One region of the Maridesulfovibrio zosterae DSM 11974 genome, then DNA from elsewhere that is predicted to be linked to it. Evidence: predicted binding sites of a transcription regulator. Region 1 holds the regulator's gene; each other region holds the start of a gene.
What was found. The regulator sigma-54, encoded in region 1, starts transcription at its own class of promoters, with help from an activator protein. The targets are predictions, from matches to a motif close to CTGGCACGGNNNNTGCTT.
Positions count from the first base shown of each region.

Region 1 (3,290 bases):
AGGAGACGTTTGGAAATAGCTCGGGCTATGATCAACAATCCCAAGTTCATCCTTCTCGATGAACCATTTGCTGGGATCGACCCTATCGCGGTAATTGATATTCAGGATATTATTTCCAGCCTTAAAGATATGGGGCTGGGTATTCTTATTTCTGACCATAACGTCCGTGAGACACTCTCCATTTGTGATCGGGCCTATCTGGTATACGAGGGTAGGGTTATTCTCAACGGTTCACCTGAGAGTATTGTGAAGAATACCAAAGCCAGACGTCTTTATCTGGGTGACAGTTTCAGTTTATAAGCTACACTGCTATAGAAATGTGGATATTTTTAATGCCGGATTCCTGTTGGAATTCGGCATTTTTTTGCTAGTTTTTATTAATTTTGTCATTGCTGATTTACAGTTTTGAAGAACATTGGTACACTTTTTTCATATGTCTTAATGTAAATTAAAAAAGTCAGTAATTACAGATAAATCTGTACAACTTGTTGCAAGCTGCAAAGTAGTGTGGCATACTTTAGATAAGCCCATAGAGTAGTGAAGAGCAAATTTATAAAGGGCTGACTTAGTTTTTTTTGCCGAAAATTATTTCTAATTGAATATATTGTATTAAATTACGAAGGTGGCGGACATTTATGGGGTTGGAACTTAGACAACAATTAAAGCTTACTCAGCAACTGGTGATGACTCCTCAGTTGCAGCAGGCAATCAAGTTGTTGCAGCTTTCCAGATTGGAGTTAGTTGATTCCGTTCATCAGGAACTAATGGAAAATCCGATCCTTGAGGAAGCAGAGGCAGCTGAAAGAACTGATTCTCCTGATGCTGATGCCGGAACAGCAACAGCTGAAGATGCTCAGATTTCCAAAGATGCTGACTGGGAAAATTATCTCGGTGAGTTTTCAAGTACTTCCAAGCAGTCATCATCACGTGAATCAGAAGCATTTGAAGACGGAATGTCTTTTGAGTCACGATTGACCAAGTCAACTTCTCTTGATGGACATTTGAGCTGGCAGATGTGTTTATCTGATTTTACTGAAAAGGAAGTGGCCATTGGCGACTGCATTATTGGTAATCTTAGCTCAGGTGGCTTTTTAAGGATTGAGTTGGAAGAAGTCTGTGAAACGTGTTATGCTGAAATCGAAGAAGTTGAAGAGGTTCTGCATAGGATACAAAGATTCGACCCTGTGGGGGTGGCTGCACGTACTCCTCAGGAATGTTTACTGATTCAAATGGAAGTGCTTAAGCTTGATGATGATCCTATTCTGGTCTCACTTGTACGGGATCATCTGGATGATCTGGAAAAGAAGCGGTATAAGCCTCTGGCCCGTAAATTCAAGCTTAGTATGGAAGATTTAAAGAGTTATCTTGACTTGATGCAGATACTTGATCCTTTACCCGGAGCAAGTTTTTCAGGCGGAGACTCTTTCTATGTCAGCCCTGATGCTTATGTTTATGAATATGATGGTGATTTTGTCATAGTTTTAAACGAAGACGGTCTTCCAAAGTTGCAGATGAATGCATTTTATGTGGAGACACTGGCATCCACTAAGGGAGAGGATAAGGAATATTTTCAGGAAAAGATGCGCTCGGCGCAGTGGCTCATGAAGAGCCTGTATCAGAGGCAGAGAACCCTGTATAAGGTCCTGGAATCCATAGTAAGATTTCAACGAGGTTTTTTTTCAGAAGGTGTTACAAAGTTAAAACCGCTTATTTTGAAGGAGGTTGCCGAAGATATTGAGATGCATGAATCTACGGTGAGCCGCATCACTACAAATAAGTATGTGTCGACACCTCACGGGATCTTTGAACTTAAATTTTTCTTTAACAGTGCTCTCGGTCTTGATGATGGTTCTCAGGTCGGTTCTGAATCTGTAAAAGCAACGATCAAAAAATTGATCAGTGAAGAAAACAGTAAGAAACCCATCAGTGACGAAAAAATTGCTGAATTGCTTAAACAGCAGCTTGAAGTCAACATCGCGAGAAGGACTGTAGCCAAGTACAGGACTGCAATGGGAATCCTGTCCTCGTCCAAGAGGAAAAAGGTTTTCTAATGTAAGTCCGGAGAACAAGCATATTCACCCATTACGAAGGAGGCTCTTTATGAACATTGTATTTACCTTTAAGAACTTCGACGCATCTGAACATCTGAAGGAATATGCAAACACTCGATTCTCCAAGCTTGTCAAGTTTGTAACAAACCCTGATAACACTGAAATGCAGGTGAATCTTTCAGTGGAGAAGTTCAGGCATGTTGCAGAAGTTGTGTTGAGCTCTGATCATTTGCAGATCTCTGCATATGAGGTGTCCGAGGACATGTATTCCACCGTGGATATGGTTCTGGACAAGCTCGAAGCCCAGCTTCGCCGCGCACGTGAAAAGATGAGGAGTCATAGACGTAAGGAAGATATTCCTGCTCGTATGGACGTTTTGAGCTATGCGGAAGAAGACGTTTACAGAGAACCTGTAATTGTTGAATCAGATTCCTTTGTGCCTAAGCCCATGAGTATTGATGAAGCTGCTGAGCAGCTCCAGTCTCTTGATCATGAGTTCCTTGTTTTCAGAAATGCGGATAACGAAGCTATTAATGTAATATACCGTCGTAATAACGGCGACTTCGGTTTGATTGACCCGGGATACTAACTGATGAATATAAGTGATAATCTGGTAAAGGATCTGGTTATTTATGAACTGCAAAGCTCTGAAAAGGCTGAAGTTCTAAAGGAAATGGTTTCCGCTCTTGAAGGCACAGGTCTTGAAATTGACGTGGATGAAGCCATGCGGGTCCTGATTGATCGTGAAAAACTTGGAACAACCGGTATAGGGGATGGCATAGCCATCCCCCACGGAAAACTGGAATGTCTTGAAGAAATTGTTGTAATTGTCGGCAGATCTGCTGATGGTGTCGATTTTGACTCGTTGGACATGAAACAGTGCAAAATATTTTTTATGGTTCTGGCTCCTGAACAGGGAGCCGGAACTCATTTAAAAGTATTGGCACAAATATCACGGCAGCTTAAAGATGAAGCATTTCGGCAGGCATTTATAAATACCAATGATAAAGATGAATTGCTGAAGCTGCTAGGCCTCAACTGATTCCAGTGAATAAGTTTTAATATAATTAGCAATGAACGAAAGTCATTGCTAATTTACTTTGCGGGCTTATAAACTTCTTTACAAAAGCTGGGAAATGTAAGCAACTGCTTATTTAGTTTCTATACGGATGATTGACTTAAGCTGGATCAAAATACAAATATCATGACTATGTTGAGGAGTAATTTAGGTGGAAAATA
Region 1 covers NZ_AUDC01000016.1:6,661-9,950, reverse strand. Annotated here, with positions in the region: gene lptB (LPS export ABC transporter ATP-binding protein) at 1-300, shown strand, start outside; gene rpoN (RNA polymerase factor sigma-54) at 636-2,051, shown strand; gene hpf (ribosome hibernation-promoting factor, HPF/YfiA family) at 2,101-2,640, shown strand; gene H589_RS0110165 (PTS sugar transporter subunit IIA) at 2,644-3,093, shown strand; gene rapZ (RNase adapter RapZ) at 3,281-3,290, shown strand, end outside.

Region 2 (3,290 bases), on a different contig from region 1:
GGAGTTGAAACAGTTACCGCAAGAATCCTGTCACCTAAAGCCTGTTTTGCAGCATAAAGCAGAAATGTACTGTCCACTCCTCCTGAGAAAGCAATAATTGCGCTTTTTGCTGTAGAAAGATTTTGCAGGAATTTTTCGTATTTGTAATTGAGTGCTGCGGAAGTCATTTCATTTTTCCTAAATTTTACGGACCCTGCCTATCTGCAGGTATACTTCCCCGAGAGGCATATTGTGAAGGCTGGCCAGTTTACGGCAATCCTCAAGTTCCGGCTTGGAACGGATTATCTTTCCATCAAGGATTGCATTTTTCATGGTGACTTCACCAAGAGGGGTTTTCAGCTTTTCAAAAGAAATATCAAGCACTGTTTTTTCGATGGGAATACTTTTTATTCCCAGGGTAGTTGTATGCATGAAAATGAGTTTTTTAAATTTATCTTCATCAATTTCGCTGCAAAGAATTGAAAGAGTGGTTGCAGGACGGTTTTTTTTCATCATTGCAGGGGTAAAGTGTACATCCATAGCTCCGCTTTCCATGAGTTGATCCATGACCGCTCCAAGCATTTCTGCGGTCATATCATCAATATTGCACTGGAGCAGGCGGGCTGGAATTGTTTTAAGCGTGCCGGACTCTTCGGCGACCTTTGCCAGATGTACACGTAGAACGTTAGGGATTTCCGTATCTCGATGACCTATTGCATAACCTGTCCTTTCAACAATCATTTTAGGAGAATCAGAAAATTTATCTACCAGAGACGCAAGTATCGCCGCTCCGGTAGGTGTTGTGGTCTCCTTTTGCACTGCACCTCTGGTTGTCGGGCAGCCTTTTAATATATCTGATGTCGCAGGGGCAGGAACGGGCATTATTCCATGCGCACATTTAACAAAACCGCCTCCAAGTTCAATGGATGAGCACCAGACTTCGTCGATTTGAAGTTGATGAAAACATATTGCTGCCCCGACTATATCTACGATGGAGTCAGTTGCACCAACCTCGTGGAAATGGACATCATAAAGTCCTGCTCCGTGAATTTTAGCTTCAGCCTCAGCGACATGCTTAAAAATGGCAAGACTGGTTTTCTTTACATTTTCATTAAGACTACTGGCTTTGATGATATTTTCGATATCTTTTAGATTTCTGTGTACGTGATGGTGATGATGACCACTATTATGATGGTGATGCTTAAGTTCTACATCAACCCTTGTGCCGTGAATCCCTTTACGGGAGTCTGCTGATACCTTTACTGAAAATTCATGATCAAGGTTCAGTTTGGATAATTCACTCCTAAGATATTCAGGAGTCACACCCAATTCAATCATAGCTGCAAGATTCATATCACCACTGATGCCGGAAAAACAATCGTAGTAAAGTATATTCATTGTATTCTGCTCTGATTTTATTTGTAAATATGAGTTTGACGTCTTGAAATTATAGATACCTGACAAGTCTAAGCATTCAGTAATATAAATGTATTAGCAATGTGTTATCTGTCACTCTTTTTAATGAATTCAGCATTTCGGATGCGCTCCTCAGAAATACAGAAGTCATGTTCGTAATGGTATACTGCGTGATCATCTGTACAGCATGTATGATTTTTTATGTACTTTGCAGTTACCTTACCCTCGATGTCCAGATCTTTCTGGGGGGATGATTGGGAGTATGTAGAAATGGAAAACTGGTGATTTATTTTACAAAAAAGTGCTTCTTTTATTTGCAAATATGTAGACTGTAAGTTTGTTTTTTACATATTTGTAGAAAATACATTTTTGAATTTTATTGTAACTGTCTTATATATAATGATTTTAACTATTTTGATTGAGTGGCACTCTCTTTGCTAGTCCATGGCATGTACTCCTCACTGCACGGATTAAAACTTTCAGCGCTGGTTGCTATCTGTCAGGCAATCGAAAAGGCCCTTAATCTGGAGTCGGCCCTTGATGGTGTGCTCAGTATATTATCAAATAAACTGAGCATGCAGCGGGCCACTGTTACTTTGTATGATCCTGAGACAAAGCAGCTATCAATTAACGCCTCGTACGGACTTACCCTCGAGGAAAAACAGCGTGGTGTCTACCGTCTTGATGAAGGTGTGACTGGACGTATTTTTCAGACCGGTGAGCCTTATTATGTTCCTGACATTACTAAAGAACCTCTTTTTCTGGATAAAACCGGAGCCCGCAAGATTCAGCGTGGTCTGACATCTTTTATCGGTGTACCTATTACTCTGCACTCGGAGCCTATCGGAGTCCTCAATGTTGACCGCATCTTTGAGGACGATATTGCTGCGGAAGAAGATATTGATTTTTTGAAAATTGTAGCAACTCTGATCGGCCAGTTTATCAGTCTTAACGAGAAAGTTATGGAGCGTGAAGCCGCTCTGAAACGAGAAAACACTTCTCTTCGCTATCAGATTTCAAAGAAGACTAAAGGACTCTACATAGTTGGACAGAGTTCAGCCATGGTGGAAGTTCAGAGACAGATTGAAAAAGTTTCTCCCACCAAAGCAACTGTTCTTCTACTTGGTGAATCCGGAGTTGGTAAAACTCTCATCGCCCGTATTATACACGAGCTATCAGACCGTAAAGGGCATCCTTTCATTAAAGTCAACTGTGCCTCCATTCCTGAGAACCTTCTTGAGTCTGAATTATTCGGGTATGAAAAAGGTGCATTTACAGGAGCCAGCGGAACACGGCAGGGACGCTTTGAAGAAGCTGATTGCGGTACTATTTTTCTGGATGAAATCGGCGAATTTCCTATGAATCTCCAGTCCAAGCTTTTGCGTGTTCTGCAGGAAAAAGAGTTTGAACGTCTAGGCTCAAACCGGACACGTAATATTGATGTACGAATTCTGGCTGCTACTAACCGTGATCTTGGAGAGCTTGTCGAGCACAACGAGTTCCGGCTTGACCTTTACTATCGCCTCAATATTTTTCCTGTAACAGTTCCTCCTCTGCGTGAACGTAAAGAAGATATTACAGGACTGCTCAACCACTTTTTGCAGAAAATGTCTGAAGATTATGGTCGGCTGATGTTTTTTACTCCTGCTGCATTGGACGCACTCATGATTTATGACTGGCCAGGCAATGTGCGTGAGATGCAGAATTTAATTGAACGGCTCGTTATTATGTCTGATTCTGAGTATATAACTCTTGAATTTTTAAAGGCATACCTTTCACCTGGACAAAATGGTTCTGCAATACCGGGATCAAGTGAAAATGTGAGTGTTTCCCGCGATGAACCACCTCATTGCACTTCTTTAAAAGAAGTTGAGCGTAACGAAGTAGTGGCTGCG
Region 2 covers NZ_KE384343.1:53,214-56,503, forward strand. Annotated here, with positions in the region: gene larE (ATP-dependent sacrificial sulfur transferase LarE) at 1-167, opposite strand, end outside; gene larC (nickel pincer cofactor biosynthesis protein LarC) at 178-1,377, opposite strand; gene nifA (nif-specific transcriptional activator NifA) at 1,845-3,290, shown strand, end outside.
Region 2: a site for sigma-54 is predicted at 1,818-1,835, ahead of nifA (nif-specific transcriptional activator NifA). Genes of this name have one in related genera too.

Region 3 (3,290 bases), on a different contig from region 1:
ATGCAAATGTGCTTGTCAACGGAGAGACTGGAACTGGTAAAGAGCTTTTCGCCCGTACTATTCATGATAATTCAAGGCGTGCAAATAATAATTTTGTAATTGTTGATTGTGCATCACTTACTGAGACGTTGGTGGAAAGTACTCTTTTTGGTCACAAACGTGGTTCGTTTACCGGAGCGCAGGCTGATCGAAAGGGGCTAATCCCATTAGCTGATAAAGGTACATTGTTTCTGGATGAAGTCGGCGAGATGCCGCTTGCTGTGCAGAAATCATTTTTGAGAGTTCTGCAGGAACGTACATATCGTCCTGTAGGAGAAAATAGAGAGTTCAAAAGTGATTTTCGTCTTGTAGCTGCTACCAATCGTGATCTTGAGGCGATGGTTGCTCGAGGTGAGTTTCGGCAGGATCTTCTTTACAGGATACAGACAATTTATATTTATCTTCCTCCGTTACGTGAAAGGGAAGGGGATATAAGGGAACTTACGGCTCATCATCTCTCACGTTTGAGCACCCAATATGGTGTTCCTCCTAAAGTTGCCAATTCTGATTTTTATGATGTTTTGGAAAATTATGATTGGCCTGGAAACGTACGTCAGCTGTTTAATATTGTTGAGCAGGCCTTTGTCGCATCCGGTAGTGGAAACACTATTTACGCCATGCATCTTTCGGATGCTTTGCGTATTAAAATGGCTAAATTTAATCTTGAGAAGAAAAGCTACGCTGATAATTCGCTTAATGAAAATTCAAATAGAGAGAATAAAGGGCTGTCTGAGAAATCAGAATCATATGAAGCTCAACCTCAACCTGCATTTGCTGCAACTGTTGCCAGTCTTTTTGTTGAAGACCTTCCCCCATTAAAATTATTTAAAGGAATGGCTGAAAAAAGGTATTTAGAGGAATTGCTTAACAGATATCACGGTGAAACTCAGACAATTCTAAAGATTTCAGGTCTTTCCCGCTCCCATTTTTATGCATTACTTAAAAAACATGATATAAAAGTGTAGTGATTAGCATAGTGATTTTTATTATATTGTGTAATTAAAATAGTTGATTAACTAATCAGTCTGATTTTTAAGAAAAGCCTTGTCCTAAAAATAGGACAAGGCTTTTCTATTTAATATGTACGGCAGGCAATACCTAAAGAGGATTTCTTGAGCGTTGCAAATCTTAATCGTGGTTGAAATGAAGACATATAATATATAATAGAGTCCTAATTTTCAGACTGATAGTTATGTATGTAGGATTTGGGAATAGTCTTGACATGTTAAGTGCCTGAATATGCATATTTAAAATTTAAAAATAGATTTGGCACGTAAATTGATTAAAGAGCAGTTCATGAGTGTTCAACCTTGCACTTGGGTTCCGATTGTTTCGCAAGGTTTTTTATTACTCGGTGAGGTTACTACATTAAAATCTCTTAAGGAGCTTACTTAATGGCTAAGAACATGAAAACTATGGATGGTAACACCGCTACCGCTCACGTATCGTATGCGATGAGTGATACAGCAGCCATCTACCCCATCACTCCTTCATCCACCATGGGTGAAGTCGCAGAAGAGTGGGCAGCACAGGGTCGCAAAAATATCTTTGGTCAGGTCCTCAACGTTAAACAGCTTCAGTCTGAAGCTGGTGCTGCAGGAGCCGTTCACGGTGCTCTTTCTGCAGGTGCTCTTACTTCTACTTACACAGCATCGCAGGGTCTCCTGCTCATGATCCCCAACATGTATAAAATCTCCGGTGAGCTTCTTCCCGGTGTTTTTCATGTTTCTGCTCGTGCAATTGCTGCGCAGGCACTTTCCATTTTCGGTGATCATCAGGACGTTATGGCTTGTCGTCAGACAGGTTTCGCAATGCTTGCATCCAGCTCTGTTCAGGAATGCATGGATATTGCGCTTATTTCTCACCTTGCTTCTATCGAATCAAGCGTACCTTTCCTTCACATGTTTGACGGATTCCGTACTTCTCATGAAATTCAGAAGATTGAAGTAATTGATTACGATGATATGGCTTCCCTCGTTGATTGGGACGCAGTTGCATCTTTCCGCGCAAGAGGAATGAATCCAGAAAATCCTGCTATCCGCGGTACAGCTCAGAACCCTGACATTTACTATCAGGCTCGTGAAGCTGCTAATGGTTTCTACGATCAGGTCCCTTCTATCGTAGTTAATTGCATGAAACGCGTTGGTGACCTCACCGGCCGTTACTACAAACCTTTTGATTACGTTGGTCACGATGAAGCTGAAAGAGTCATCGTTGCAATGGGTTCCGGTTGTGAAGCCATTGAAGAAGTAGTTAATAAGCTCGTTGCAGAAGGCGAGAAAGTGGGTCTCATCAAAGTACGTATGTACCGCCCATTCCTCACCGAATTTTTCCTCAACGTTCTTCCTGCTTCTACTACTAATATTACTGTTCTGGATCGCACAAAAGAACCTGGTTCTCTTGGTGATCCTCTGTACCAGGATATCTGTACTGCATTTGTTGAATCCGGAATGTCTCCTGTTATTACTGCTGGCCGTTACGGTCTCGGTTCTAAGGAATTCCGTCCAAATATGGTTAAAGCCATATTTGACAATATGAAAGCTGCTGGTCCTAAGAACCACTTCAACGTAGGTATCGAAGACGACGTCACTAACACTTCTCTTGCAGTTGGTCCTGAACTGGATACTACTCCTAAGGGAACTGTTCAGTGTAAGTTCTGGGGTCTTGGTGCTGACGGTACTGTTGGTGCAAACAAGCAGGCTATTAAAATTATCGGTGACAAGACTGATATGTACGCACAGGGATACTTCGCTTATGACTCCAAAAAGTCCGGCGGTATCACCATGTCTCACCTGCGTTTTGGCGATGAGCCTATCCAGTCTACTTATCTGGTAACCAGCGCAGACTTTATTGCTTGTCACAACTCAAGCTACGTACATTTGTATGACCTTCTTGAAGGCATTAAAGACGGCGGAACCTTCCTGATCAACTCACCTTGGTCTGCTGAAGATATGGAAAAAGAACTTCCTGCTTCCATGCGTCGCACTATTGCTGAAAAGAACCTCAAGTTTTATACCATCGACGCGGTTAAAATCGCTGCAAGCGTTGGCCTTGGCGGTCGTATCAACATGGTTATGCAGACAGCATTCTTCAAGCTTGCTGATGTTATTCCTTTTGAAGATGCAGTTGCATACCTCAAAGAATCCATCAAAAAAGCGTACGGTAAGAAAGGCGACAAGATCGTCAACATGAATAATGCTGCTGTTGATCAGGCTGTTGAAAACCTCGTCGAAGTTAAGGTTCCCGAATCT
Region 3 covers NZ_KE384342.1:199,409-202,698, forward strand. Annotated here, with positions in the region: gene H589_RS0112440 (sigma-54-dependent transcriptional regulator) at 1-1,004, shown strand, start outside; gene nifJ (pyruvate:ferredoxin (flavodoxin) oxidoreductase) at 1,434-3,290, shown strand, end outside.
Region 3: a site for sigma-54 is predicted at 1,306-1,323, ahead of nifJ (pyruvate:ferredoxin (flavodoxin) oxidoreductase). Genes of this name have one in related genera too.